Regions from separate parts of the Desulfomicrobium aestuarii genome, predicted to be linked through region 1. Evidence: predicted binding sites of a transcription regulator. Region 1 holds the regulator's gene; each other region holds the start of a gene.
What was found. The regulator sigma-54, encoded in region 1, starts transcription at its own class of promoters, with help from an activator protein. The targets are predictions, from matches to a motif close to CTGGCACGGNNNNTGCTT.
Positions count from the first base shown of each region.

Region 2: the regulator sigma-54 is predicted to act here: its motif matches at 2,716-2,733, upstream of modB (molybdate ABC transporter permease subunit).
Region 3: the regulator sigma-54 is predicted to act here: its motif matches at 2,570-2,587, upstream of ACZ5AC_RS13610 (periplasmic heavy metal sensor).

Region 1 covers NZ_AP042427.1:2,719,819-2,729,267, forward strand. The annotation lists gene ACZ5AC_RS12315 (CTP synthase) at 1-933, shown strand, start outside; gene kdsA (3-deoxy-8-phosphooctulonate synthase) at 930-1,736, shown strand; gene ACZ5AC_RS12325 (KdsC family phosphatase) at 1,726-2,250, shown strand; gene lptC (LPS export ABC transporter periplasmic protein LptC) at 2,247-2,783, shown strand; gene ACZ5AC_RS12335 (LptA/OstA family protein) at 2,799-3,314, shown strand; gene lptB (LPS export ABC transporter ATP-binding protein) at 3,311-4,033, shown strand; gene rpoN (RNA polymerase factor sigma-54) at 4,146-5,576, shown strand; gene hpf (ribosome hibernation-promoting factor, HPF/YfiA family) at 5,643-6,185, shown strand; gene ACZ5AC_RS12355 (PTS sugar transporter subunit IIA) at 6,190-6,639, shown strand; gene rapZ (RNase adapter RapZ) at 6,663-7,550, shown strand; gene ACZ5AC_RS12365 (PTS sugar transporter subunit IIA) at 7,568-7,978, shown strand; gene ACZ5AC_RS12370 (PTS sugar transporter subunit IIB) at 7,981-8,445, shown strand; gene ACZ5AC_RS12375 (hypothetical protein) at 8,578-9,141, shown strand; gene ACZ5AC_RS12380 (manganese-dependent inorganic pyrophosphatase) at 9,246-9,449, shown strand, end outside.
Region 2 covers NZ_AP042427.1:1,877,693-1,887,141, reverse strand. The annotation lists gene ACZ5AC_RS08580 (chalcone isomerase family protein) at 1-304, shown strand, start outside; gene modA (molybdate ABC transporter substrate-binding protein) at 407-1,150, opposite strand; gene ACZ5AC_RS08570 (ABC transporter ATP-binding protein) at 1,147-1,962, opposite strand; gene modB (molybdate ABC transporter permease subunit) at 1,973-2,644, opposite strand; gene ACZ5AC_RS08560 (XdhC family aldehyde oxidoreductase maturation factor) at 3,242-4,267, shown strand; gene ACZ5AC_RS08555 (DVU_1551 family NTP transferase) at 4,264-5,379, shown strand; gene ACZ5AC_RS08550 (histidine phosphatase family protein) at 5,376-5,972, shown strand; gene ACZ5AC_RS08545 (OmpP1/FadL family transporter) at 6,055-7,260, opposite strand; gene ACZ5AC_RS08540 (FlxA-like family protein) at 7,621-8,106, shown strand; gene lgt (prolipoprotein diacylglyceryl transferase) at 8,387-9,202, shown strand; gene ACZ5AC_RS08530 (ATP-binding protein) at 9,266-9,449, opposite strand, start outside.
Region 3 covers NZ_AP042427.1:2,966,433-2,975,881, forward strand. The annotation lists gene ACZ5AC_RS13590 (PhoH family protein) at 1-1,164, opposite strand, end outside; gene ACZ5AC_RS13595 (TraR/DksA family transcriptional regulator) at 1,230-1,631, opposite strand; gene ACZ5AC_RS13600 (sirohydrochlorin chelatase) at 1,762-2,133, opposite strand; gene ACZ5AC_RS13605 (hypothetical protein) at 2,203-2,370, opposite strand; gene ACZ5AC_RS13610 (periplasmic heavy metal sensor) at 2,638-3,108, shown strand; gene ACZ5AC_RS13615 (two-component system sensor histidine kinase NtrB) at 3,184-4,887, shown strand; gene ACZ5AC_RS13620 (sigma-54-dependent transcriptional regulator) at 4,884-6,242, shown strand; gene ACZ5AC_RS13625 (universal stress protein) at 6,297-6,761, opposite strand; gene ACZ5AC_RS13630 (sodium:proton antiporter) at 6,792-8,231, opposite strand; gene ACZ5AC_RS13635 (universal stress protein) at 8,713-9,177, opposite strand; gene ACZ5AC_RS13640 (sodium:proton antiporter) at 9,217-9,449, opposite strand, start outside.

The DNA.
Region 1 (9,449 bases):
ATTGACGTCAACCACATCTACGAGCTGCCCCTGACCCTCTACAACGAGGGCGTGGACCAGAAGATCGCCATACTGCTGCGCCTGGCCGCCAAGAACCCGGACCTGCAGGCCTGGAAGGACCTCGTCCACGACCTGCACCACCCCAGGACCCAGGTCACCATCGCCATCGTCGGCAAGTACGTTGACCTGAAGGAAGCCTACAAGAGCCTTCACGAGGCCCTGACCCACGGCGGCGTGGCCAACCACGCGGCCATCCGCTTCCTGTACGTCAACTCCGAGGAGATCACTCCCGAAAACGTGGCGGAACGGCTGGCCGGCGCCGACGGCATCCTCGTGCCCGGCGGCTTCGGCATCCGCGGCGTGGAGGGCAAGATCGCGGCCATCACCTACGCCCGCGAGAACAGGGTGCCCTTCTTCGGCATCTGCCTGGGCATGCAGTGCGCGGTCATTGAGTACGCCAGAAGCGTCATGGGCCTGGCCAAGGCCAACTCCGAGGAGTTCGACCTGACCACGCCGGATCCGGTCATCTATCTGATGAAGGAGTGGTTCGACTTCCGCAAAAAGTGCGTGCAGCGCCGCGACATGGCCAGCGAGAAGGGCGGCACCATGCGCCTGGGCGCCTACCCCTGCGTCATCGAGAAGGACACCCGCGCCTTCGAGGCCTACAGCCAGGTCGAAGTCTCCGAACGCCACCGCCACCGCTACGAATTCAACGGCGCCTACCAGAAGCGCTTCGAGGAGGCCGGCCTGACCATCAGCGGCACCTCGCCCGACAAGAGCCTGGTGGAGATCGTGGAGATCAAGGACCACCCGTGGTTCCTGGGCTGCCAGTTCCACCCCGAGTTCACCTCCCGGCCCATGCAGCCCCACCCGCTGTTCCGCGAGTTCATCGCCGCGGCCGTGGCCAACAAGAAACCCGAGCAGGAACCATGATCGACTGCGCCGAGCTGGTCGCCGACCGCCCCTTCCTCATCGCCGGACCCTGCGTCCTGGAGAGCCTCGACGTGGCCATGACCGTGGCCGTGGAGCTGCAGGCCATCTGCGCGGAGCTGGGCCTGCCGCTCATTTTCAAGAGCTCCTACGACAAGGCCAACCGCACCGCGGGGGGGAGCTTCCGGGGGCCGGGGCTGGACACCGGGCTCGACTGGCTGGCCCAGATCAAGAGCCGCACGGGCCTGCCCATCATCACGGACATCCACGAGCCGCGCCAGGCCTCCCTGGCCGCCGAGGTGGCCGACGTGCTGCAGATCCCGGCCTTCCTCTGCCGCCAGACGGACCTGCTGCTGGCCGCGGCCCGCACCGAGCGCGTCGTGAACATCAAGAAGGGGCAGTTCATGGCCCCGTGGGACATGCGCGGCCCGGTGGAGAAGATCCGCTCCGAAGGGTTCACGCGCATCTGGCTGACGGAGCGCGGCTCCATGTTCGGCTACAACAACCTCGTGGTCGATTTCCGGTCCCTGGTCATCATGAAGCAGTTCGGCTGCCCGGTCATCTTCGACGCCACGCACTCGGTGCAGCTCCCGGGCGGCCAGGGCTCGTCCTCGGGCGGCCAGCGCGAGTTCGTGCCGCCCCTGGCGCGGGCGGCCGTGGCCAGCGGCTGCCAGGGCCTGTTCATGGAAATCCACCCGGACCCGGACAAGGCCCTGTGCGACGGCCCCAACTCCTGGCCCCTGGCCAAGGCCCGCACCCTGCTCTCTGAGCTGGCGGCCATCTGGAGCGTCCCCAATGAATGCTGAGCGCCTGGCCAAAGACGTGCGCCTCATGATCCTGGACGTGGACGGGGTGCTGACCGACGGCGGCCTGTACTACGACGAGTCCGGCTGCGTCATGAAGCGCTTCAACGTCCAGGATGGCCTGGGCATCAAGCTCGGACCCAAGGCCGGCATCGAGTTCGCGGTCATCACGGGCCTTGAGTCCCCGGCCGTGAAGCGGCGCGTGACGGAACTGGGCATCGGCCACTACTATTACGGGCACCACCGGAAGGTGCCGGCCATGCGCGAGATTTCCGAAAAGACCGGCATCCCCTTCGACCACATGGCCTACGTCGGCGACGACTGGGTCGATGCCGCACCCATGTCCATGGTCGGCTTCCCCATCGCCGTGCCCAACGCCCGCCCCGAGATCCTGAAGCTCGCGGCCTGGACCACCCGGGCCATGGGCGGCCACGGCGCCGTACGCGAGGCCCTGGACTTCATCCTGCGCGCCCAGGGCAAGCTCGACGCCATGTGGCGGGAGTGGCTGACGGCATGAAACGGGCACTGGCGGTCGTCATCGCCCTGCTGATCCTGGCCGGCATCGCCGTCCTGGGCTGGCGCATGCTGTGGCCCGAGCGTCTGACCCCGGACATCGCCCGCAACGTGGACGTTGACCTGAGCCTCAAGGGCGTGAACCTGAGCCAGGGCAAGGACGGCAAAAAGCTCTGGAACTTGAGCGCTGCCGGGGCGAACTACGCCGAGGCCGGAGACGAACTGACCCTGACGGACCCCGTCATCACCTACTGGGGCGAGGAAGGCGGCGAGCACGTCGAAGTCACGGCGCCCAAGGGCCAGGTCTGGCAGAAGGAGGACCGCGCCAGGATGTGGGACGGCGTCAACGCCACCCGGGGGGAATACCGCATGCGCGCCGACACCCTCGACTACACGGGCGGGAACCGCACCCTAGTTCTGTCCGGCAACATCGACATTTCAAGCGATTCCATGCAGGGCCGCTCCGACGCCCTGACATATTTCCTGGACACGGGCGACATCCTGGCCCGCGGCAACGTCCAGGTCACCCTGAACTGACGAGCGGGGACATCTATGCGTTCACTCATTCTGATTCTCCTCCTGGCATGGGCCGCCCCCCTGTGGGCAGCGGAAAAGACCGTGCCGGTCAAGATCACGTCCGACACCATGACCTATACCCAGAAAGGCGACCAGGTGGTCTTTTCCGGGTCGGTGCACGTCATCCGCCAAGACGTCGAGATGTGGTCCGACACCCTGACCGTGCTCCTCGACAAGAAGCAGGGCGGAGGCAACTCCACCCAGACCGCCATGGACCAGCAGAGCTCCATCAAGAAAATCATCTCCCAGGGCAATGTCCGCCTCAAGGCCGACAAGGGCCGCTCCGGCACCTGCGACAAGGCCACCTACGACACGGCCACGGAAATCCTGACCCTCGAAGGCGATCCGGTGCTGATGGAAGGCGCCAACAAGATCCAGGGCGAGGTCATCAAGCTCTACATGCGCGAGAACCGCAGCGAGGTTCTGGGCGGCAAGCAGCGGGTCGAGGCCATCTTCAACACCCCGGCCGACACCAAGGAGCTCAAGCCGTGACGACCCTGTCCGGCCGCCAGCTGGCCAAACGCTACGGGGCCCGCGACGTGGTCCGCGACATCGACCTCGACGTGCGCCAGGGCGAGGTCGTCGGCGTGCTCGGCCCCAACGGCGCCGGCAAGACCACGACCTTCTACATGCTCGCCGGCATCGTCACGCCCACCCGCGGGGAAGTCACCCTGGACGGCGTGGACATCACCCGCTGGCCCCTGCACAAGCGCGCCCGCCTGGGCATGAGCTACCTGCCCCAGGAAAGCTCCATCTTCCGCAAGCTGACCGTGCGCCAGAATCTGCAGCTCATCCTGGAATACTCCGGCCTCTCGGCCGAGGAGCAGAAGCGCACGGCCGACAGGCTCCTGGACGAGCTCGGCATCACCCGCCTGCAGGACCAGCTGGCGGCCTACCTGTCCGGCGGCGAGCGCCGCAGGCTCGAGATCGCCCGCGCCCTGATCCGCGACCCGAAGTTCATCCTGCTGGACGAACCCTTCGCCGGCATCGACCCCCTGGCCGTGGACGACATCCAGACCATCATCGAGGGCCTCAAGGCCAAGGGCATCGGCGTGCTCATCTCCGACCACAACGTGCGCGAGACCCTGCAGATCTGCGACCGCGCCTACCTAGTGTACGACGGCCGCATCATCCTGAGCGGCAGCCCCGACGAGATCGTCGCCGACCCCGGGGCGCGCAAGGTCTATCTCGGCGAGGGTTTCAGCCTTTAGCGGGGTGCCGATTTCCCAAGGATTGCCACGACCTGCCTTCTGTGGCAAAGTCTTTGCTGGATGAATCCGCCGACGACAACACTGCATCTTACGCTGGGACGACAGAGACACTATGGGCCTTGAACTCCGACAGAACCTCAAGCTGACGCAGCAGCTGGTCATGACCCCGCAGCTGCAGCAGGCCATCAAGCTGCTTCAGCTCTCCCGATTCGAGCTCCTCGAAGCCGTCCAGCAGGAACTGCTGGAAAATCCGATGCTTGAGGAAGCGCCGCGGGAGATCTCCGAGGAGGTCGAATCCCAGGCCCCGCCCGTGGAGCAACGGGCCGACGTGTCCTTCGACGACGCCGAGCTCATGCGCAACGCCGACTGGGAGAACTACCTCGGCGACTTTTCGAGCACGACCAAGCAGGTGCAGTTCAAGGAGACCGAGGCCCTCGAGGAGATGATGTCTTACGAGGCCAGGCTCTCGGGCAAGCCCTCCCTGGAAGGCCACCTCCTGTGGCAGCTCTGCCTCTCCAACATCACCGAAGAGGAGGAGGCCATCGGCGAGGCCATCATCGGCAACCTGGACTCCCTGGGCTACCTGACGACCAGCGCCGAGGAGATCGCCTCCGAGACCCTTTCGCCCCTGGCCCTGGTCCAGTCCGTCCTGCACCGCCTGCAGCGCTTCGACCCCGTGGGCGTGGCCGCCCGTTCCCCCAAGGAGTGCCTGCTCATCCAGTTGGAGGTCCTGGGCCAGGACGACCCCATCCTCGTTTCACTGGTGGACGAGCATCTGGAGGATATCGAGAAGCGCCGCTACAAGCCGCTCCTGCGCAAGTTCAAGATCCAGATGGAGGACCTGAAGGCCTACCTTGACATCATCCAGACCCTGGACCCCATGCCCGGCGCGAGCTACGGCAGCGACAACACCGTCTTCGTCAGCCCCGACGTCTTCGTGTACGAGTACGAAAGCGATTTCGTCATCGTCATGAACGACGACGGCCTGCCCAAGCTGCAGCTGAGCCCCTACTACATGGACGACACGAGCCTGGCCGTGAAGGGCCCGGACCGGGAGTACCTCCACGACAAGATGCGTTCGGCCATGTGGCTCATGAAGAGCTTGCACCAAAGGCAGAGAACCCTGTATAAGGTGGTCGAGAGCATCGTGCGGTTTCAGCGGGGCTTCTTCGAGCACGGCGTGACCAAGCTCAAGCCCCTCATACTCAAGGACGTGGCCGACGACATCGAGATGCACGAGTCCACGGTCAGCCGCATCACCACGAGCAAGTACGTGGCCACCCCGCACGGCATCTTCGAACTGAAATTTTTCTTCAATTCCGCGCTGGAGATGGACGACGGCACCCAGGTGGGCTCCGAGTCCGTCAAGGCCATCATCAAGAAGATGGTCAGCGAGGAAGACCCCAAGCACCCCTACAGCGACGAGAAGATCGCCGCGGTGCTGAAGGAAACGCTGGATGTCAACATCGCCCGCCGCACGGTGGCCAAATACCGCGCCGTCCTGGGCATCGAGTCGTCATCCAAGCGCAAGCAGGTGTTTTGATATTCCACCCCTCGCCGCCCTTCCGGGAAGACGCGGGGTTGACCCTCAACTGACGAGGAGGATTCCATGAGGATAGTCTTCAACTTCAAGAACTTCGACCCTTCCGACCACCTGCGCAAGTACGCCAAGGACCGTTTCGGCAAGCTCGGCAAGTTCATGGCCGGCACCCCTGACGCCGAACTGCAGGTCAACCTCGAAGTCGAGAAATTCCGCCATATCGCCGACGTCGTCCTGACCGGCAAGAACGTGCACATCTCCGCCCGCGAGGACAGCGAGGACATGTACTCCACCGTCGACATGGTGTGGGACAAGCTCGAGGCCCAGATGCGCAAGGTCCGCGACAAGGACAAGAGCAAGCGCAAGGCCGGCGGCGACACCGTGCGCATGGACGTCATCAGCTTCGACGAGGACACCACGGGCAAGCGCAGGCAGAGCATCCAGCAGACCGACCACTTCGAGCCCAAGCCCATGGTCGTCGAAGAGGCCGCCATGCAGCTCGGCAAGACGGAGAACGAGTTCCTCGTCTTCCTGAACGCCGAGAACGAACGCGTCAACGTCATCTACCGCCGCAAGACCGGCGACTTCGGCCTCATCGACCCTGGGGTATAAGGGCATGAAGCTTGCCGAATACCTGGATAAAGACCTGATCATCTCCGACCTTTCGGCCAGGACCAAGAAGGAGGTCCTGGCCGAACTCGTTTCCCCGCTCCCGGGCAAATTCCCGGGCGTTGACCCCGTGCGGGTGGCCCAGGTGCTCCTGGACAGGGAAATGCTGGGCACCACGGGCATCGGAGACGGCATCGCCATCCCTCACGGAAAGCTGGACAGCCTCGACCAGGTCATGGTCATCGTGGGACGCAGCCGCGAAGGCGTCGATTTCGCCAGCCTGGACCACAAGCCGGCCACCATCTTCTTCACGGTCCTGGCCCCCTCCAGCGTGGTGGGCCTGCATCTGAAGATCCTGGCCACCATCTCGCGCCTGCTCAAGGACAACGCCTTCCGCCAGGCCTTCGCCGACGCGGAAGGCGGCGACGGGCTGTGGCGGCTGCTGCAGTCCGTCTGAAGCCTGTGCAAGGAACCCCCGCCATGGAAATGCGCAACGCACCGAAAAACGTCGTCATCGTCTCGGGCATGTCGGGCTCGGGCAAGAGCACGGCCCTGCGCGTCTTCGAGGACATGGGCTTCTTCTGCGTGGATGGCCTGCCGGCCCGCATGGCCCCGGCCCTGATCGAGCTGTTCTTCTCGTCCTCGTCCACGGACTACCCGGGCCTGGCCATGGGCATGGACCTGCGCCAGCCCGACTTCGCCGGGCAGTGGCGGGAAGTGTTGCAGGACATGGAGAAGCTGTCGGTGCGCCCGACCATCATCTTCACGGACTCCTCGGACCAGGTCCTGCTGCGCAGGTACGCCACCACGCGCCGACCCCACCCCCTGGCCACGGGCAACCTGGGCCTGGAAGCGGCCCTGGACCGGGAACGGGAGATCCTGGAGCCCATCCGTAACCAGGCCGACCTGGTCGTCGACACGTCCCACTACTCGGTCCACGACCTGCGCCGCGTCATCCAGGACAAGTGGGCGAGCATCGCCAGCCTGAGCCAGGGCATGCGCGTGCACCTCATCTCCTTCGGCTTCAAGTACGGGGCCCCGGCCGAGGCCGACACGGTCATGGACCTGCGTTTCCTGCCAAACCCCTATTTCGTCGAGGACCTGCGCCCCCTGTCCGGACAGGATGAAGCCATCGCCCGCTACGTCCTGGACGGCGAACCCGGCCGGGAGTACCTGAAGAGGCTCCTGGAGTTTCTCGACTTCACCGTGCCCCTCTACGCCAGGGAAGGGCGCTACCGCCTGACCATGGCCTTCGGCTGCACCGGCGGCAGACACCGCTCCGTGGCCGTGACAGAGGCCGTGCTTGCCCACCTGAGGGCGCGCGGGTACACCGTCTCTGTGGAGCATCGGCATTTCAGTCTCGGATAACGCGTTCTGGAGGAAGAATGGTTGGAGTGATTCTGGTGACCCATGGCCAGTTCGGCCAGCATCTGCTGGAGGCTGCCCAGACCATCTTGGGGCCGCAGGAACAGTGCGCCCACATAGCGGTGGAAGGCGCGGTGGACATGGCCACCCTGCTGACGGACCTGAAAAGCGCCGTCAAACGGATGGAGACGGGCGAAGGCGTGATCATCCTGACCGACATGTTCGGCGGCACGCCGTCCAACATCGGCCTGTCCCTGCTCCAGCCGGGCAAGGTCGACGTCCTGACCGGGGTCAACCTGCCCATGCTGCTACGCATCCTCGGCATGCGCGACCAGGAGCTGACCCAGCTGGCCCAGAATGCCAAAAACGCCGGCATCCAGGGCATCGTGCTCGCGGGCGAGGTTCTGACCCGAAAGATCGGCGAGGCCTAGGCGTGATCTGGTTCCGCATCGACAACCGGCTGGTCCACGGCCAGGTCATCGAGGCCTGGCTGCCGCACATAAGGGCCAAGACCCTGGTGGTGGCCAACGACGACCTGGCCTCCGACGCCCTCAGGCAGGAGATCATGAGCCTGGCCGTCCCGAGCGACGTGTCCTTCGTCTGCTGCACCGTGGCCGAAACGCCCGACGTCCTGCGCCGCGTCTTCAAGGGGAATGTCTCACAGCACGTCCTGGTGCTGTTCTCCACCTGCGCCGATGCCAGATCCGCGCACATGGCCGGACTGCCCTTCTCCCAGGTCAACATCGGCAATCTGCATTACGGGCCGGGCAAGGAGCAGGTCTGCGAGCATATCGCCCTGGGGCCCGACGACCGCAGCTGTCTCAAGTATTTCGCGGACCACGAAGTGGAGATCGATTTCCGTTGCGTGCCCACGGCCACGCCGAAGGTCAACCTATGAACCACCCGGAACCGTCATGATCACCTCTCACGACTTCACCATTCTGGCCGGAGGCGGTTTTTTTTTGCCCTGCTCTGGCTGACCCGCTTCGCCCTTGACCTGGGCTTCGTCCACCGCCCCCTCTTCGCCGCCATGCTCTGGGCGCTCCTGACCTTCAGGCTGCAGCCGCCCCTGAACGCCGGAATCTTCTTCGAACTCCTGTGGCTCGACCTCTTCCCGGCCGGCACCTTCATCCCGCCCCACGGCCTGCTGGCCCTGACCGCCACCCTGGGCGTGCTGGCCTGTGTGCCCGAAGCGGACATGCGCGTCACGGCCATCATACTCGTCCTCTCCCTCCCCCTGGCCTATCTGGGCTCCTGGGTGGAACAGCGCTACCGCAAGCGCCAGAACCTGAGCTACAACAGGCTCATCATCTGGAACAGGCGCGGCGTGAACCACCCCTACACGCCGGACCGCCTGGTCTTCCAGGCCATGGGCGAGATGTTCGCCCTGGGCTTCGCCCTCTACCTGTCCTGCGCCGCGGCCCTGCTGGCAATCGTCAGACTGGTCGCGCCATGGGTATCCGGGGGACCGCAGCCCACGTGGCCCATGCTCTGGATCGGGGCCTGCGCCGGAGCCGTTCTGGCGCTGCGCCTGCCGCGGGCCTACGCCCTGGCCGGCGCCAGCCTCGTGCTCGGCGTTCTGCTCACGCTCTGAGCCTTGACAATATCTTCACAATGTTCTCTCTTGGCAGCCGCGAATAATTGTGATATTTGGCACAAACTTATTGTTCGTCAATAAACCCTTGTAGGAGGAATACCATGTCCGTTTATGTTTTCGGTCACAAGAATCCTGATTCCGACACCGTCTGCAGCGCTATCGCGCTGGCCGACCTGAAGAGCAAGCTCGGCGTGGCCTGCACCCCGGCCGCCCAGGGCGAACTGCCCCCCGAGACCAAGTTCATCCTCGAGAAGTTCGGCGTGGCCGCCCCGGCCGTGAAGACCGCCTTTGCCGGCGAAAAGGTT
Region 2 (9,449 bases), 840 kb from region 1:
CATGGAACTCAAGGGGGCGGACATCGCGACGAGGAGCATCGAGGAAATGCGCCGGCAGGGCCTGGACGACCCTGAAACGCTGCGGCGCTTCGGGGCGCGCATGGAGGCGATTTTCCCCGACGTCGTCAAAGACATGACCCTGACGGGGGTGCGCGACAGGGCGGGAGGCACGCTGTTCTACAGGGACGGCGTTTTTATCGGAGCCATACGGGAAAAGGAATTCACGGACCGCTTTTTCGATATCTGGCTTTCGCCCGAAACGAGCGAGCCGGAACTCCGCGCCCGACTACTTGGCGGCAGTTGAGCACAGGTCCCGGCGGCCGGTGCGCACGGCGCCGGGGCTTGGGGAGCTTTCTCTACACGCGCTTTCAGGGCGGCTCCATACCGCCCTGAAAGCGCGTGGCGGTTAGGGCTTCTTGAAGCCGTACCTGGCCAGCACGGCCTGGCCTTCTGCGCCCAGGACGAAGTCGATGAAGGCCTGGCCCATGTCCTTGCTCCTGGAGGTCTGCACGAGGGCGATGGGGTAGCTGATGGGCTTATGGCCGGCCACTTCGGCCGCGAGCTTGACCTTGTCGGCACGCGTGGCGGCGTCCGTGGCGTAGACGAAGCCGGCCTGGACCTCGCCGCGGACCACGTAATCCAGGGCCTGGCGCACGCTCTCGGCCAGCACGAATTTCGGCGTCAGGGCGTCGTAGAGGCCGGCGGCGGTCAGGGCGCCCTTGGTGTAGCGGCCGACGGGGACGGATTCGGGGTTGCCGATGGCGACGAGCTTGAACTGTTCGCCCTGCAGGTCAGCGGGACCGGTCAGGGGCAGGGCGCCTTCGGCCGGCACGACGAGCACCAGGGCGTTGCCCGCGAAATCGACCCTGGTGGAGGGGTCGACGAGCTTTTCGGCCTTGTTCATGGTTTCCTGGTCGGCGGATGCGAAAACATCCACGGGCGCGCCCTGCTGCATCTGCTGCAGGAGCGGGCCCGAAGCCGCGAAGTTGAAGACGATGGTGGTACCGGGGTGGGCCTTTTCGAAGGGACCTTTCATGTCCTGGAAGGCGTTGGTCAGGCTGGCCGCCGCGGAGACCAGCAGGTCGGCGGCCATGGCCGGCGTGGTCAGGACCAGGCCGAAGAGTGTCATGAGCATGGGAATTCGGATCATTTCGAGGGTTCCTGCGGTTCTGTCTGCGCCATGAGGAAAAGGGGGTCGAGGATCTGCCGGGCGGACTCGGTTCGGCGGCGCGCCTCATAGTCGACGACGTCCAGCACCCGGCCACGGCCGAAGGCAACCAGGGTCTGGGCGAAGTGCTCCACGTCTTCGAGGTCGTGGCTGACCATGACCATGGGCATGTCGAAGCGTTCCAAAATGCGGGAGAGTTCGGCGCGCATCCGCTCCCGCAGGGGCTGGTCCAAGGCCGTGAAGGGTTCGTCCAGCAGAAGCAGGTCCGGTTCCGGGGCCAGGGCACGGGCCAGGGCCGTGCGCTGGCGCTGGCCGCCGGAGATCTGGGACGGCCGGCGGTCGGCCAGGGCCGAAAGGCCGCAGAGTTCCAGCAGTTCGTCGACGCGGGCGCGCCCGGCGGGCCCGAGGGGGGCCAGAAACGGCTTGAGGCCGAAGGACACGTTCTGACGGACGGTCAGGTGCGGGAAGAGGGCGTAGTCCTGGAAAACGAGGCCGACGTTGCGCTTGCGGGCCGGGACGTCCACCTTCGCTGCGGTGTCGAGGAAGACCCGGCCCCGGACCTTGATCCTGCCCGTATCGGGTCGCAGGAGGCCGGCCAGGGCCATGAGAGTCAGGCTCTTGCCCGATCCCGAGGGGCCGAAGAGTGCGATGCGCCGGGTGTCGGCCCGGAAATGCGCGTCCAGGTGAAACCCCGCGCCTCCTCCGCTGACCCTGGCGCTGACGCCGCACACAAGGGTGGCGATCGCCGGTTCGGGTTTCACGCGTGTCTTGGGGTATGTGTCCGGCAGGAACATGGCAGCCTCCTCATGATTGCCATCCGGGTGTCAGGAGTCGTCCCGAGACCCAGAGGATGAGGGTGCACAGGACGGAAATGATCAGGACCAGTTGTGCCGCCAGGCTGTCCTGGCCGGCCTGGGTGGCGCTGTACACGGCCAGGGACAGGGTCTGGGTGCGGCCGGGCAGGTTGCCGGCGATCATCAGGGTGGCCCCGAACTCGCCCATGGCCCGGGCGAAGGCCAGCATGGTCCCGGCCAGGATTCCGCGTCCGGCCAGGGGCAGGCAGACGCCCAGGAACACCCGCCACTCGGGGTGTCCGAGGGCCCGGGCCGCGTTCTCGTACTTGCCATCGACCCCGTCCAGGGCGGCGCGTGCGGACTTGAAGACCAGCGGGAAGGAGACCATCGTGGCTGCGATTACGGCGCCCTGCCAAGTGAAGATGAGGGAGATGCCGAAGGTCTCGTCGAGCCAGCGCCCTACGAACCCGTTCCGTCCGAGGAGCACGATGAGGTAATAGCCCAGGACCGTGGGCGGCAGAACCATGGGCAAGCTCAGGATGGAGTCGAGCAGTTCGCGGCCAGGAAAGCGGCAGCGGTGGAAAACCCAGCCGAGCATCACCCCGAGGAACAGGGCCGTCAGGGTGGCCAGACTGGCCACCCGCAGGCTGAGTTGCACCGGGAAGAGAAAGGTCGTGTCCATCGCTGCTCCGGGGTAATGTTCGCGGGGGCACCGGCCGTCGCACGGTGCGCGTGCCGGTTTACGGGGGTGCAAAGCAACTATCGGGCCGGTCGCCGCGACCGCGCCACTTGGCGGCTGGAATGGGCGGACAGTCCTGGCCGGACGTCCAGCGCTGCGGGGTCTGTCGGCAATTGGGGCGCATATCGTCGGACATGCGTGACAGTTCCGCCGGTGGCGCGCGTCGGGTTGTCCGGGGACATTTTTGTATCCCTATCCATTTATGTAGCCTGCGACAACCGGAAGCGGCGCTGCCCGTGGAGGACGGATTGTGCTGTTCGCTTCAATACCCTCTGATGCCGGGAGGGCGCGGGCCGGGCCCGATGCAATTTCCCGCGGACTCTTCGCCTCTGAAGACACGGTATGCCGAATCAGTCCAGGCATTGAATTTACTGGCTGACCGGGGCATGACCACGTGGAGCGGGAGACCGGATGCACCCTGGGGCGTTTCCCAGCCATGGACATCGGAACCCTTGCCCTCGAGTTCATACGGAGCGAGGGCGCCTTTTCGCCGTCCCACACCGTCAAGCGCACCATCACCGAGCAACGCGGGAGCACGCCGTGAAGGATATACTCGAATCATTGCTGGAAACCCTGGCCCAGGGGCGGGACGCCGTCTTCTGCGGCATCGTAGATAGCTCGGGCTCGGCCCCGCGCACATCCGGGGCCAGGATGCTGGTCCTGCCGGACGGCGGCATCCGTGGCTCCGTGGGCGGCGGTCCCGTCGAGGGGGCCAGCCTGGCCAGGGCCAGGAAGATGCTTGAGAGGGGCGAGTCGCACGTGCTGCTGCCCTTCGACCTGAATTCGCACTCGGCCGCCCAGGCGGGCATGGTCTGCGGCGGGGCGGTCAAGGTGCTGCTGCAGCGCGTCACGCCCGAGCGTCGCGGTTTTTTCGAGAAGTTGAAGGACCTGCATGACGCGCGGCAACGGCCGGCCCTGGTCACCGTCATGGGTTCGGAACGGGAGCCCGCCCTGGCCCTGTGGTCCGAGGCGGCGGGCCTGGAGGGCGCGGAACTGCCCGAAGGCATGGCTCTGGAGCTGGCCCGCAAGGCGTCGAAAACGCGCCGGAATTTCAGCCTCGAAGGCGATGGCCTGCGTGTCTTTGCGGAACCTCTGGTCGCGCCCACGGTGTTGCACCTCGTCGGCGCGGGGCACGTGGCCCTGGCCACGTCCAAGGTGGCGGCCTTCGCCGGGTTCGAGGTGGTGGTCATGGACGACCGGGCCGAGTTCGCCAGCGCGGAGCGCTACCCCGAGGCCCGCGAGGTGCGGGTGCTGGAAGATTTCAACCAGTGCCTGAAGGATCTGGGCCCCGACGACTACGTGGTCATCGTCACCCGCGGCCACCTGCACGACCGTGACGTCCTGGCCCAGGCCCTGCGGACCGAGGCGGGGTACGTCGGCATGATCGGCAGCCGCGGCAAGCGCGACGCGGTCTACCGCTCCCTGCTCGAGAACGGCTATGCGCAGGCCGACATCGACCGCGTCTTCTGTCCCATCGGCCTGGCCATCGGCGCCGACACGCCCGAGGAGATCGCCGTCAGCATCGTCGGCGAGATGATCAGGGTGCGTGCCGGGGTGCAGGGATGACGGTCGGGAGTTTCGGCGCCGTCATCCTGGCGGCCGGTTTCTCCTCGCGCATGGGCGGCTTCAAGCCGCTCATGGATCTCGGCGGGATGACGGTCCTGTCGCGCTGCGTGCAGGTGTTTCGGGAGGCGGGCATAGGCAGCCCTCTGGTCGTGACGGGGCACCGCGCCGCGGAGGTCGAGGCCGAGGCGGTCCGGCTGGGCGTCACCGCCACGCGCAACGCCGAGTATGCGGACGGCATGTTCTCGTCGGTACGGGCGGCGGCATCCGCCTGTGCGGGTCTGTCCGGCCTTGACGCCTTCTTCATTCTTCCGGCGGACATTCCCCTGGTGCGTCCGGCCACGGTCAGCCTGATGCTCGACGCCTACGACGGCCGCGTGGCCTATCCGGTCTTCGCGGGCGAGCGCGGCCACCCGTCCCTGATCCCCGCAGGCCTGATCCCGCGCATTCTGGGGCATGACGGTCGGGGTGGGCTGCAAGGGCTGCTGGCGGACGCGCCATCCCTCGACGTCCCGGTCTGGGACCGGGGCATCCTGCTGGACGCCGACACGCCCGACGATTTTGCCGTCCTGCAGCGGCGCGCCTCCCGTATGCATGTGGGGAAGCGTGACGAGGCCCTGGCCCTGGCCGGGCAATCCATGCCCGAGCGTGGCCTGGCCCATGGCCTGGCCGTGGCCGCAGTGGCCCTGCGCATGGGGGAGGAACTGAACCGCAAGGGCGCGGGGCTCGATCTGGATCTGGTCCACAACGCCGCATTGCTGCACGATGTGGCCAAGGGCTGGCCTTACCACGAGGCCGCCGGCGGCGAGTTGCTTGCGCGTCTGGGCCTGGGCGGACTGTCGGGGATCGTGTCCGCCCACCGCGACGTGCCGCCTCCGGCATCGGGCCTGCTCACGGAAAAGGAGGTCGTCTGCCTGGCGGACAAGCTGGTGCGTTGCGACAGGCGCATTTCTGTTGAGGACCGTTTCGGCGAGAAGCTGGCCCTGTATGCCTGCGACGAAAACGCCTGCGCCGCCATCCGCGGCCGCATGAACAACTCCCTGGCCTTGCGGGGCATGGTCGAGAAGGCCTGCGGCCGCGGCCTGGAGGAAATTCTGGCCGGGGTGCTGCCGTGAGCGAGGTCTATCTCATCCGCCACGGGGAGATCACGCAGTCCGCGCCGCGCCGCTTCGTGGGCCGGACGGACCTGCCTCTGACGGACGCGGGCCGTGAACAGATGGCGGCCGTGGCGCGGTTTCTGACCGGCAGAGGAGTGGGGCGCCTTGTGTGCAGTCCCCTGGCGCGTTGCGTGGAGAGCGCGGGGATCGTCGGCACGGTCTTGGGGATTGTACCCGAGACGGCCGCGGACCTGCGTGAGATCAGCCTTGGCGCCTGGGAAGGACTGACCGTGGACGAGGTTCGCGATCGTTTTCCCGGCCGCTACGAGGCCAGGGGCCGCAACCTGGCCGGCTTCCGCCCGCCGGGAGGCGAGAGCTTCGCGGACGTGCAGCGCCGGGCCTGGCCCGTCTTCGAACTGGCCGTCACGGACATGGACGAGCCCCTGGCCATCGTCGCCCATGGCGGCGTGAACCGCGTCCTCCTGTGCCGCATCCTGGGCATGCCCCTGGAGAATCTTTTCCGCCTGGAACAGCACTACGCCTGCGTCAACGTCCTGCTGCACGCCGACGGTGAATACCGCGTCGCCGCCATGAACCTTTCCGCGCTGTGAGCGGACCGCCCTGAACGCTCCATCAAAAAAGGCCGCCGGTGTTGTTTACCGGCGGCCTTTTTTGATGCGAAGCGGAGCCGCCCTAGAAGCGGTACGCCAGGCTCAGGCCGAGCAGGTGGGCGTCTCCGTCCTCGAAGTCGGCGGTTTCGGACGTGCCGCCGCTGCCGTAGATCGTCGCACCCTTGCGGTCGTTGATGAGCAGGTAGGTGTAGCCAACGTCCACGCTCCAGGCCTGGTCGTGCCAGCCCAGGCCGGCGCAGAAGAGCTGGCGGTCGTTGGCCGGGACCATGTAGTCGGCCCGCTCGGTGCGGATGGGCGTCTCGTCGTAGACGTAGCCCGCGCGCAGGTCCCAGGCCGGGGTCAGGGCGTACTCGGCGCCGATGCCCAGGCGCCAGGCGTCCTTCCAGTCCTTGACGATGGCTCCCGACGGGTTGGTGCCGTTGATGCGGATGTCCAGTTCCTCGTACGACGACCAGCCCGTGCGGGTCACGTCCACTTCGACGCTCAGCCTGTCCGTGGGGGTGATGCACAGGCCCAGGGACCAGGAGTCGGGCAGGGTGATCTCGCCGTCGGCGTCGCCGTTCAGCAGGTCATCGTAAGGGGCCGGGACGTCGCTGTCCGCCTCGCCGCGCGGGTGCACGTCGATGGCGCTGCGGTACATGAGCCCCAGGGACAGCCAGTCCGTGGGCGCGTACCAGGTGGACAGGTTGACGCCCACGCCGACGTCGTCGCCCTGGACCTCGAGATCGTATGCGCCGCCGAGGACCTTCTTCTTCTGCGTGAATTCGAAATAGTTGGCCTCGGCGCCCAGGCCGATGGACCACGTGTCCGTCAGGCGCATGCCCAGGACCGGGGTCAGGGACACGCTCTTGATGCCCGCGAAATAGACGCTGCCGCTTCCGGCCCAGTTCTCGTCGAACTCCGTGCCCAGGCCGAAGCGGTTGAAGGCGCCGACGCCGAGCCAATAGCGGTCCCCGAACTGCCTGACCGCATAGGCGTGCGGCAGCAACCACACGTTGGACTCCCCGTCGCAACTCTCCTCGCCGGCGATGGACACGGTGGCCATGGGCGCCACCCCGACCAGGCCGGTCATGATCTGCGTGCCATTCAGGCCCGTCATGGCCGCCGGGTTGGACGCCACCACGGACGCGTCGGGCCGCCTGGCCATGGTCGTTCCGCCCAGCGCGATGCCGCGCGCGCTCCATTCATACACGGCGAATCCGGCCGCCAGCACCTGCTGTCCCGTCAGCAGCAGCGCCAACACGACAGCGGCAACAATTTTCCCCATTGTTCCTCCTCATCTGCCAAGGTTCATGCGCGTCCGGCCGGACGCACGACAACCTCGGGCCCATAAGCCCTTTTGTCTGTCATCTCAAGGACAAGTGGAAGAGTGCGCGCTCAATCTCGCATGTTCGGGCCATACACGTCCTTCTGAGAACCCATGATATGCGGAGGCACGGGATATTGAGTGCGTTCCGGCGCTTCTTTGCATTGGAGGGAAGCGGGCGGAGGTCTCGGTCCTGCCTGCAATGCTGACCAGATGGACCATTGCGGCCCGATTCGGTGACGTCGCTGAGGGAGAACGATTCTTGCTTGCAGAGCTGATTGGCCCGCAATGCGGCAACATCTTCCAACATACGGAGGCGACATGAGAATCGACGGCGCCGCTTCGATCGCCGACATGTATCTTTCCGGCCGGACAAGCACCCGCGCCGCAGAAACCGCCCACACGGCCCGGGGCGATACGGTTTCCCTGTCGTCCGAAGCCAAGAGGCTGCTGGAGCATTTCCGCAGCATGCAGTTCGATAAGGATAAGGACGCATCCTCCGCGTCCGATTCCGGGCAGACGGCTTCCCTAGGCAATTCCTCCGGACGGGTGGAAGAAGGCGTATCGGCAGGGAATTCCGAAGTCTCCGGCGTCCGGGCCGGCGTCGGCGCGTCGGGCGGATCCGGGACGGGCAGTCAGGTCGAGGACATCAGGAAGCGCATCAAGGACCTGATGGACAAGGTCAAGCACATCATGGACAGCGAGCTGCCGCCCGAGCAGAAACAGAGCGCGGCCGCGCCCTATCTGCAGCAGATCCAGGAACTGCAGCAGCAGTTGCAGGAACTGACGGAGGCGGGAAAGGAGTGATGCGGGACACGGGCCTCCCTCGCTATCCGGGGCCATCCCGCACATATTGTTTCACTTTTCGTCAGGAAGGGAGCACGATGGCCCATGGCCCGACATGCCTTGTCCCGAATGTCGGTGATGGCATTGATCATGTGTGATATTTGAGTCAAAAATCAATGTTGATCGAAACATGACTGACATCTGGGTCAATGGGGCAACGGCCCCCTCGTGATGAGGCGGTGTCCGGCTTCGTGCCGGATGCCGTCCGCTTGACTGTCAATATCTTTCACCCGGGAGAACCATGCTGATCCACTGGCACATCGATCCGGTCATCGTTTCCTTCGGCCCGTTCGCCCTGCGTTGGTACGGCCTGCTGTTCGCCGCGCCGTTTCTGGCAGGCCTGTCCTTTTTCAAACGCGTTTTCCGCGAAGAGGGGATTGCCGAAGATGGCCTCGACCGGCTGCTGCTGTACGCAGTGCTCGGCACGGTCATCGGGGCGCGGCTCGCGCACTGCTTTTTTTACGACCCGCAGTACTATTTCGCCAACCCGTTGAAGATACTCGCCATATGGGAGGGCGGGCTGGCCAGTCACGGCGGCATCGCCGGGCTGGTCTGCGGGTTCTGGCTGGCCGGGCGGAAGTTTTCCCCGCCGGTTCCCTTGCTGTGGCTCCTCGACCGGCTGGCCCTGCCCGGGGCCTTGGGGGCGGTCTGCATCCGGCTCGGGAATTTCATGAATTCGGAGATCGTCGGCAAGCCCACGTCGGGGTCGTGGGGCGTGGTCTTCGACCTCATCGACCAGGTCCCCCGGCACCCGGCCCAGCTCTACGAGGCGGCAGGGTATCTGGCGACCCTGGGCGTGCTCGTCCTTCTGTACGCGCGGCTTGGCAGGCGCACGCCCCATGGCCTGCTGACCGGGTGGCTGCTGGCGCTCGTCTTTGCGGTGCGCATTCTCGCGGAGTTCGCCAAGGAGCCGCAGGCCGCCTACGAGGCCGGGCAGGCCTTCAGCGTGGGCCAGTGGCTGAGCGTCCCGTTTCTCGCGCTGGGCATCGGGCTGATCGCATACGCGTTGAAGCGTCCCGGAACCGGTTCTGCCGGCCCGCGGAAGCGCAATGTCTGATTGGGCGAGGGCTCTGCCGGATCGTCCATCGTCTGGTGCTGATGCCCCGCCCTGCCGACAGGCTCAATCCGGCCGCCCCCACAGAGTCGACAGCGGCGCCGCCAGCAGATTCGGTCCCAGGGGCAGCGTTTCCGTCCCGTCATAGAGGATCACGCCCAGACGCACTCTGTCGCCGGCAATGGCGCAGAAACGCTTGAGCCCGCGCAGGTCGCGTTCGGTGACCGTGGCCGCGGCCTTGATCTCCACG
Region 3 (9,449 bases), 250 kb from region 1:
GTCCGTGATGGGCCCGCGCGAGCGCTCGCCCTTGAGCACGATGTGGCCGTAGCCGGGCAGGCCCTTGAGCATCTTCACGGTCCAGTTCAGGCCGTTGTTGGATTCGTTCAGGTAGGGGTTGTCCACCTGGCGCGTGTCGCCCAGGCAGATGCACTTCACGTTCTCGCCCATGCGGGTCAGCAGGGCGCGGGTTTCGGCGCGGGACAGGTTTTGCATCTCGTCGACGATGACCACGGCGTTCTCCAGGTTCATGCCGCGGATGAAGGCGATGGGCAGGATCTCGAAGCGCTTGGGGTTGAAGCGGAAATTGCCGCCCTCGCTGTCCATGAAGATGCGGTTGGCCGGACGCAGGTCGTGCAGCTTCATGATCAGGTCGCCGACGTAGCGCACGTAGGGCGCCATCTTCTCCTCCAGGTCGCCGGGCAGGTAGCCGAGCTTGGCCCCGATCTCGATGACGGGCTTGACCAGGTAGATCTTGCGGTAGGGGTTGTCCTTCTGCTCCAGGGCCAGAAACAGGGCCGCCGCCAGGGCCAGGAAGGTCTTTCCGTAGCCGGCCTCGGACTGCAGGGTGACCAGGTTCACGGCGTGGTCGAGCATCAGTTCCAGGGCCAGGTTCTGATAGACGTTGCGCGGCCGCACGTTCCAGACGCTGTGCTGGTAGTCGATGAAACGCGGGCCCGAGGTGGCGTGCATGTAGGGCTGGCCGCCGACCCAGGCGAAACTGTTGGGGATGGGCTCCTCGCCCTCGCGCACGAAGCCCGTGTAGGACTGAGACTCGGAGCGGAAGGGGTTGGAGTCGCGGAAGCCTTCGCTGGCAATGGCGTGGATGCGGGCCTTGAGCTGCAGGATGCGGTCGTTGGTGACCAGGATGGGGGCATCCACCCCGCTGTCCTTCAGCTCCTCGAGGATCAGGTCGTCGCCGGCCTTGCTTTCGGCGTCGTCAAAGGCCCGCGGCGGCAGAAAGAGGATGTCGGGGTCGTCCTGCAGGACGGCGATGGCCTGGGCCACGATGTGGGACACCCGCGGCTCGCGCTTGAGCTTGTCCAGCTCGCGCAGGACCGTGTACGGCAGGATGACGCGGTTCTCCTGGCCGTTGCGCAGGGTGCGGATGCAGGAAGGGTTGTCAAGGAGCACATTGGTGTCGAGGACGTAATTCTTCTGCATGGACGGGAGCAATCCTCAGGGGCCGAGAGCCCCGGTCAGGACCGTTGAGGGAAAGGCGGCCGGCCTCAAACCGCTGCCAGCACCCCGCCCCCTATCCCGGTGCGTCCGAACTCGCCGGGATGCGCGTCGATCATCTCCTGGCACTCGATGCAGTAGCGCGCGCTCGGGATGGCCAGCAGCCTGCGGTCCGAGATGTCGTCCCCGCAGAGTTCGCACACCCCGTAGGAATCGTTGTCGATGGCCTTGAGGGCGACGGCGATGTCTTTGAGCAGCTTCACGTTGCGATTGAAGCGTATCATGTTCCAGTCCTGGGAGGAAGCCGTGCAGGCCTGGTCGGCCGGATCGGGCTCCAGGGCTCGGTCCTGGCGCATAACCTCTCGAAGATCTTCGATTTCCCGTTCGATTATGACGTACTTTTCCCGCAACTGACGTTCGATGCCCTGGTGCATGTTCCTGCTCTGCGACATGGGGGAGCCTCCTGGATTGTGGTCGCCAGGACCCTCCGGCCCGCCCGGAGGAAACCTTCCAACCGTTGGCTCACCCTATGCCCCGCATGTTGCGGATCGGCGACGGCGGTGAGGAGGCTCCATGACAACCCTATGGGGCTGCGGCACGAAGACGGTCCGCGATGAGCGTTTCCATGGCCGGGTCGTCCTGCAGGGTCGGCTGGACGACGAACTGAAGTCCCGGCATCTCCCGGCGCAGTTCGGCGATCATTTCGGGGATGTCCTGCTCGATGTGCACGCCGTTGTAGAGAAAGTACTGCATGATGACGATCCGCGAGCAGCCGTCCGCGGCCAGTCTGCGCACCTGGTCGGCCAGGGTCGGCTCGCCCAGGGAGAAGAAGGCCGGCAGCACCGTCATGCCCGGCATGCGCCGCGCCACCCGTTCGACCATGGCGGTGAAGGCTTCGCCCACTTCCCTGCGCCGGCTGCCGTGGCCGAGCACGATCATTCCCGTCGTGTCCATGCTTCGCTCCTCGAAAAAGGAAAGGGCCGCCCTCCCGTGGTCGGGCGGCCCGGTTTATCGCCGTGGCCCCTAGTGCTTGTGGTCCTCGTGGACCGGGGCTTTCTTCTCGTCGTGGGTGTGGTCGTGATCGTGGTCGTGGGGGTGGCTGTGGGTCAGATCACCGTGGGAATGTTCGTGATCGTGCTTGACCACCGTCGTGGTGGCCTTGCCGCGCAGGCATCCGCATCCTTTGCACATATGAGCCTCCTTGCGCCCGTTGCCAGGCAGATTGCTGTGTCGTGACGCCATGATCGTAATCCTTTCCCGCACGAAGGCAAGACCGGCAAGGCCGCGGTCGGATTGCACAACTCGACCAATTGTGCAACATGGTGCACAAAAACCAGTTCCCAGAACTCTCCCATTTTCGCAACCGTTCTAATTTACAAAACATTCAGCACTGGCACGCAGGATGCTATACGCAATCCGACATCACACCACTACCTCCACAGTGTGACAGGAGCATTCATGTACGCAAGATACCTCATCCTCCCCCTCCTTCTGGTCCTCATCCTCGCTGCCGGGGCCCAGGCTTACAAAGGCGGCTGTCCGGGACAGGGACACTACCAGGACTTCATGTCCGGCCTGACCCCCGAGCAGCAGGAAAAGGTCCAGAAACTGACCGACGTGCATCACGAGCAGCTCTTTGCCCTCCACAAGGAGCTCAAGGCCAAGCACGAAGCCATGGAAGCCCTGTTCTCCGCAGTGCCGGTGGACAAGGCGGCCGTGGACAAGGCCATGGCCGAAGTGAACGAACTGCAGGCGAAGAAGGCCAAGCTCAATGCCGACTACCGCATCGAGCTGACCGAAATCACCGGCAAGCCCGTTCCCTTGGAATCCCAGAGAGGCTGCGCAGGCTCAGCCGGGTGCGGAGCATACTCCAGCGGTGCCGGGACCGGCGCCGGCGACGCACCCGCCTCTCCAGCCCAAACCCTGTAACCGCTCATCCCCTCCCTGTACCGGGCAAAGGCCGCACCCCCTGCGGCCTTTGCCTTTTCAAGCCAGGAGCAGGCCATGGACATCGCCCTCCCGCACCGCAGCAGCCGCACCATCATGCTCATGGCCACCATGGCCGTGTTCGTCCTCGGCCTGGCCCTGAGCTTCTCCACCTGGCGCAACCTGCGGCAGCAGCAGGAGTCCTTCCACGAACACGCCGTGGTCACGGCCAGGGCCATCGCCGCAGGCATCGAAATCAACCTGCGCCGTGAACTGCGCCTGCCGCCCTCGTCGGAGCACGCCACAGCCCTGCTCAATCTCCAGCGCGCCATGGCCAAGGACATCCTCAAGGACTACATCGCCCGCTCCGACGCCCGCTTCATCGGTCTCTACAACCCCATGGGCCACATCCTCTTCTCCTCCCACGACGACCCCAAGGCCATCCACGGGCAGCTGCCGACCATCGCCTGGGCGAGCATGGGCACCGCGGGGGAGTGGACCGGCGAGATGAATTTCGAGGGCCGCCCCATCATGGTCCTGGGCCGGATCAGCCACCTGAGCGCGGGCCTGGACTGCCAGGACGAACAGTGCCCGCCCGAGCACAAGCCCCCGATGCTCCTCATCGGCGTGGACATGACCCAGCATCTCGAAGCCTTCGGCAAGTACAGGCGCACGGCCATCCTGCAGACCGGCTACATCCTGGCCGTGACCATCGTCTTCTGGCTGCTGCTCATGGGCTTCCTGCAACGCAAGGAGCAGGGTCAGCGGCTGGCGCGCCTGGAGTCCTTCAACGCGCGCCTTCTGGACAACATGCCCGACGGACTCCTGACCCTTTCCGCCGAGGGGACCATCGTCGCCGCCAACCCCGCGGCCCAGGGCCTCATGGACGGCTTCAGGCTCATGGGCGAACCCCTGGCGACGATACTCGACAGCCTCGGGCTGCCGCCCGAAAAGATCGGCTCCCAGGAATGGACGACGCTGGCGACGGGCGACAAGCACCTCGAGATCCGGCAACTGCCCCTCAGGGACGGGTCCGGCCAGAGCCTCGTGCTGCTGCGCGACCGCACCGAACTGGCCGGCCTGGAGCGGGAACTGCACCTGAACGAGAAGTTGGCCGCCATCGGCCGCATGGCAGCGGGCGTGGCCCACGAGATCCGCAACCCCCTCTCGGCCCTGCGCGGCTTCGCCCAGTTCTTCGCCAAGAAGCTGGCCGGCAAGGACCCCGAAGAGCTCTACGCGCGCACCATGGTCCAGGAGGCCGACCGCCTGAACCGCGTCATCACGGACCTCCTCTTCCTGGCCCGGCCCCGCCGGCTGACCTTCGACCAGGTCCCCCTTGCGGAGGTCTTCGGGGAGGTGCATACTCTGTTGTCCATGGACGCCCGGGCCAAGAACGGCAGGCTGGAGGCGGACCCGGCGCCGGGTACCGTGACGGCGGACCGCGACGCGCTCAAGCAGGCCCTCATCAACCTGACCATGAACGGCATCGAGGCCCTGCCCGACAGCGATGGCGTCATCCGGCTCCAAAGCCGCGAGGACGACAAGGGCACGTGGGTCCTGGTCCGGGACAACGGCCGGGGCATGACGGCCGAAGAGCGCGAGCACGCCCTGGAGCCGTTCTTCACCACCCGCGACAAGGGCACGGGGCTGGGCCTGGCCATCGTGCACACCATCATGCAGGAGCATGGGGGCAGCATCGACATCGAGACGGCCCCGGACGGCGGCACCACCGTGTCCCTCTTCTTCCCCCGCAACCACAGCCAATCGGAGAGCCCGTCATGACCCCCACCGTGCTCATCATCGACGACGAACCCGCGCACCGGCTCATGGTCCGCGTCGTCCTGGGCGACGCCGGATTCAAGGTCCTGGAGGCCGACAACGGCCCGGCCGGGCTGGCCGTGGTGCGCACCAGGCCCGTGGACGTGATCCTGCTGGACATGCGCATGCCCGGCATGAGCGGCCAGGAGGTGCTGCAGCGCCTGCAGGAAAGCGGCAGCTGCCCTCCGGTCATCATGCTCACGGCCTTCGGCAGCGTGGGCAACGCCGTGGAGGCCATGAAGGCCGGGGCCTGGGACTACCTGACCAAGCCCACGGACAACGACGAGCTCCTGGCCGTGGTGCAGAAGGCCTGCGACCATGCGCGCCTGACGCGGGAAAACCGCGACCTGAAGAAGCAGATCGGCCAGCTGCGGGACACCCGCCTCATCGGCGACAGCCCGGCCATGCGCCGAGTCGTGGAGCTCATCGAACAGGTGGGGCCCAGCGAGGCCAACGTGCTCATCCTCGGCGAATCCGGCACCGGCAAGGAGCTGGTGGCCCAGCTGCTGCACGAGCACAGCCTGCGCAGGGAAGGGGCCCTGGTGAAGGTCAACTGCGCGGCCCTGCCCGAGACGCTGCTTGAGAGCGAACTCTTCGGATACGTGCGCGGCGCCTTCACCGGCGCCACCCAGGACAAGCCCGGCCGCTTTCAGCTCGCCGCCGGAGGCACCCTTTTCCTGGACGAGATCGGCGAACTGCCCATGACGCTGCAGGCCAAGATCCTGCGCGCGCTGCAGGAGCGCATCGTCGAGCCCCTGGGCGGCGTGAGCCCGGTCAGCGTGGATGTGCGCTTCATCGCCGCCACCAACCGCGACCTGCCGGTCATGATCGCCGAGGGAAAATTCCGCGAGGACCTCTACTACCGCCTCAATGTCCTCGAAATCCGCATTCCGCCCCTGCGCGAACGCGCCGAGGACATCCCGCTGCTGGCGGACCACCTACTGGCCAAGCTTTGCCGCAAGAACAACCGCCCCGTGCGCTCCGTGAGCCGGGACTTCCTGGACGCCCTCTCGCGCCACGAGTGGCGGGGCAACGTGCGCGAACTGGAGAACGTGCTGGAGAGATCCCTCATCCTCTGCCGCGGCGACGTCCTCGACGTGCGGGACCTGCCGGAGCACCTGCTCTCCCCCGCCCGCACGCCCGCCACGCCCTCCGCGACCGCCCCGGCCGAAAACCCGCTGGAGGCCGCAGAACGCCATGCCCTGGAGGAAACACTGCGCAGGTATGCCGGGCACAGGGAACGCACGGCCCAGGCCCTGGGCATCAGTCGCCGCACCCTGCAATACCGCCTGAAGAAATACGGCCTGACCACCAGATGAAAGAAGCCGGCCCCCGAGGGAGCCGGCTTCTTCATTTCACACTTCCGCAGGACTTCAGATCCCGCAGGCGTCCTGCAGGTACTTCAGGCGCAGGTTGCGCGTCACCAGCACCGGGCAGTTGGCCCCTTCCAGCACGCGAGTGACCACGCTGCCCATGATCACGTTCTCCAGGACCGAGAGGCCGCGGGAGCCGATGACGATGAGGTCGCAGTCCAGCTCGTCCTGGACGTTCAGGATGACGTAGTCCGGGCGGCCGCTGCGCGAGATGAGTTCGATCTCCATGCCGCAGGGCTCGAGCATCTTCCTGTATTCCTCAAGCATGGCCATGGACTTGGCCTGGGCGCTCTGGCGCAGCTTCTCGGCCATCTCGCCGCCGATGGTCATATTGATCGGCTCCCAGACATTGAGCAGGAATATCTTGGGGTTGCGGGCATTGACCAGCTGGGTCCCGTACTTGGCCGCGTTCCTGGAGGAATCCGACCCGTCCACCGGGATGAGCACTTTTTCAACTTTGATCATCTTCTTGTCTCCAGTGTGTTTGCAGCGGCGTTAGAAGAAAAGGATGGTCATGAGCACGAAACACGGGATCAGGATGCCCACGGACCAGGCCATGTAGCCGAAGAAGCTGGGCATCTTGATGCCGGACGATTCCGCGATGGACCGGACCATGAAGTTCGGGGCGTTGCCGATGTACGTGTTGGCGCCCATGAACACCGCGCCCGCCGAGATGGCCATGAGGGTGTGCACATGCTCCATGAGGAAATGGGCGTCGCCGCCGGCCGTGTTGAAGAAGACCAGGTAGGTCGGGGCGTTGTCCAGGAAGCTCGAAAGCGCGCCCGTCAGCCAGAAGTACATGGCGTTGTTGGCCACGCCGTCGGTGGAGACCAGGGCGATGAGGCTCGACAGGGCTCCGTCCATGCCCGCGCGCAGGATGGCGATGGCCGGGATCATGGTGATGAAGATGCCGGCGAAGAGCTTGGCCACCTCGATGATGGGCTCCCAGTTGAACTCGTTGCGGCGGCGGATGTCCAGGGCCGTGGTCTTGAGGCTGATGCCGGCCAGGATCAGAAGCAGGACGTCGCGGGCGATGTTCTGCAGTTCCATGTGGACATGATACACGGTGACGCCGCCCTCGGGCTTCCACATGCCGCTCATGAGCACGCCGCCGACGACGCCGGCCAGGAGCAGCAGGTTGAAGGTGCCTTCAAGGCGCAGTTTGCCGTCCTGGCCCGCGTCGGGAGACTGGGGACGGCCTTCCTTGCCGAACAGCACCGTGTCGATGATGAAGTACAGGGTCAGCAGGATGACCGACATGACCGCGAAGGGCATGAACAGGTGGATCGTGGTCCAGAAGAAGGACACGCCCTTCAGGAAGCCCAGGAACAGCGGCGGGTCGCCAAGAGGCGTGAGGCTACCGCCGATGTTGGCCACCAGGAAGATGAAAAAGACGATGGTGTGAACCTTGTACTTGCGGTGCGAGATGGCCCGCATGAGAGGCCGGATGAGCAGCATGGCCGCGCCGGTGGTTCCCATCCAGCTCGCCAGCAGGGTGCCGATCAGGAGGATGACCGTGTTGACCTGCGGCGTGCCCACCAGTGAGCCGCGCAGGCACACGCCGCCGGCGATGGTGAAGAGGGAGAAAAGCAGGATCAGGAACGACACGTATTCCAGGGCGATGGTGTGGACCACCGAATACGTGGCCAGTTCGAAGCCGTGGAACAGGGCGAAGGGCACCAGAAACGCGACGCTCCAGAAAGCGGCCACCTTGCCGTAGTGGTGGTGCCAGAAGTGCGGGACGGCCAGCGGCATGACGGCGATGGACAGGAGCATGCAGGCGAAGGGCACGACCCACAGGACGCCCAGGTGCTTGCCGATCTCCTCGGCCTCATGATGCAGGTCGCCGCCGGAAGCCCACACGTCCGGCAACACTCCAAGAACTGCCAAGCCGATGACCGCCAGGCAAAAAAACCAGACAGAACTCTTGCGCATCCCTTGTTCTCCTTTTGGGCCGCAGCCTGAAGCTGCGTCCCGTTCACGTGAACGTTCAGGGCATCGGTCGCGACGCCCAGCCTCTCCTCTCCCGTCTCCAAAAAAACAGGCCCCTGGTCACCCATGCCTTACCCATGGGTTCCAACGGCCAAAGGGCGAAACCCGGCGACGCGTTCAGCGCCTCCCATCCGGCTTTCGTCCATGCGCAAGGCCCTTGCGTCAACGCGCGTTCATGGACCTTCTTCACGCACGGCGGGTGCATATGACATATCGCCCGCTGGAGCAATACCCCCCTCCAATCGGCCGTCTGTCTGGGTCGCCGGGCCCGGACGGCGGAATTAGTCCCGGGGCGGAGGGAATTGTCTCCGCAAAAACCCCCGCAAGCCGCATCTAACCGGAATTATTCCGAGCTTGCCGGTCAGAAAAAAAGGCCGCCTCCCTCGCGGGAGACGGCCTCGGATCGGCGCGATGCGGAAAACGCCTACAGCCCGCAGGCGTCCTGCAGATACTTCAGGCGCAGGTTGCGCGTGACCAGCACCGGACAGGTCGCGCCCTCCAGCACGCGCGTGACCACGCTGCCCATGATCACGTTCTCCAGGACCGAGAGGCCGCGGGAGCCGATGACGATGAGGTCGCAGTCCAATTCGTCCTGGACGTTCAGGATCGCGTAGTCCGGACGGCCGCTACGGGTGATGAGTTCCACATCCATGCCGCAGGGTTCGAGGAGCTTCTTGTGTTCCTCCAGCAAGGCCATGGACTTGGCCTCGGCCGTCTTGCGCACCCGCTCGGCCATCTCTCCGCCGATGGTCATGTTCACCGGCTCCGTGACGTTCAGGAGGTAGATCTTGGGGTACCTGGAATTGACCAGGTGCGCGCCGTACTTGGCCGCGTTCCTCGACGAATCCGACCCGTCCACCGGGATGAGCACTTTTTCGACTTTGATCATGATCGCGTCTCCATGGCGGCATGGCCGCCCTGCTTTCGATTAGTGGAAGAAGAGAATGTTCATGAGCACGAAGCACGGCACCAGGATGCCCACGGACCAGGCCATGTAGCCGAAGAAACTGGGCATCTTGATCCCGCCCGACTCGGCGATGGACCGGACCATGAAGTTCGGGGCGTTACCGATGTACGTGTTGGCGCCCATGAACACCGCGCCCGCCGAGATGGCCAGCAGCGTGCCGACCTCCGACATGAGGCGCTGCGGGTCGCCGCCGG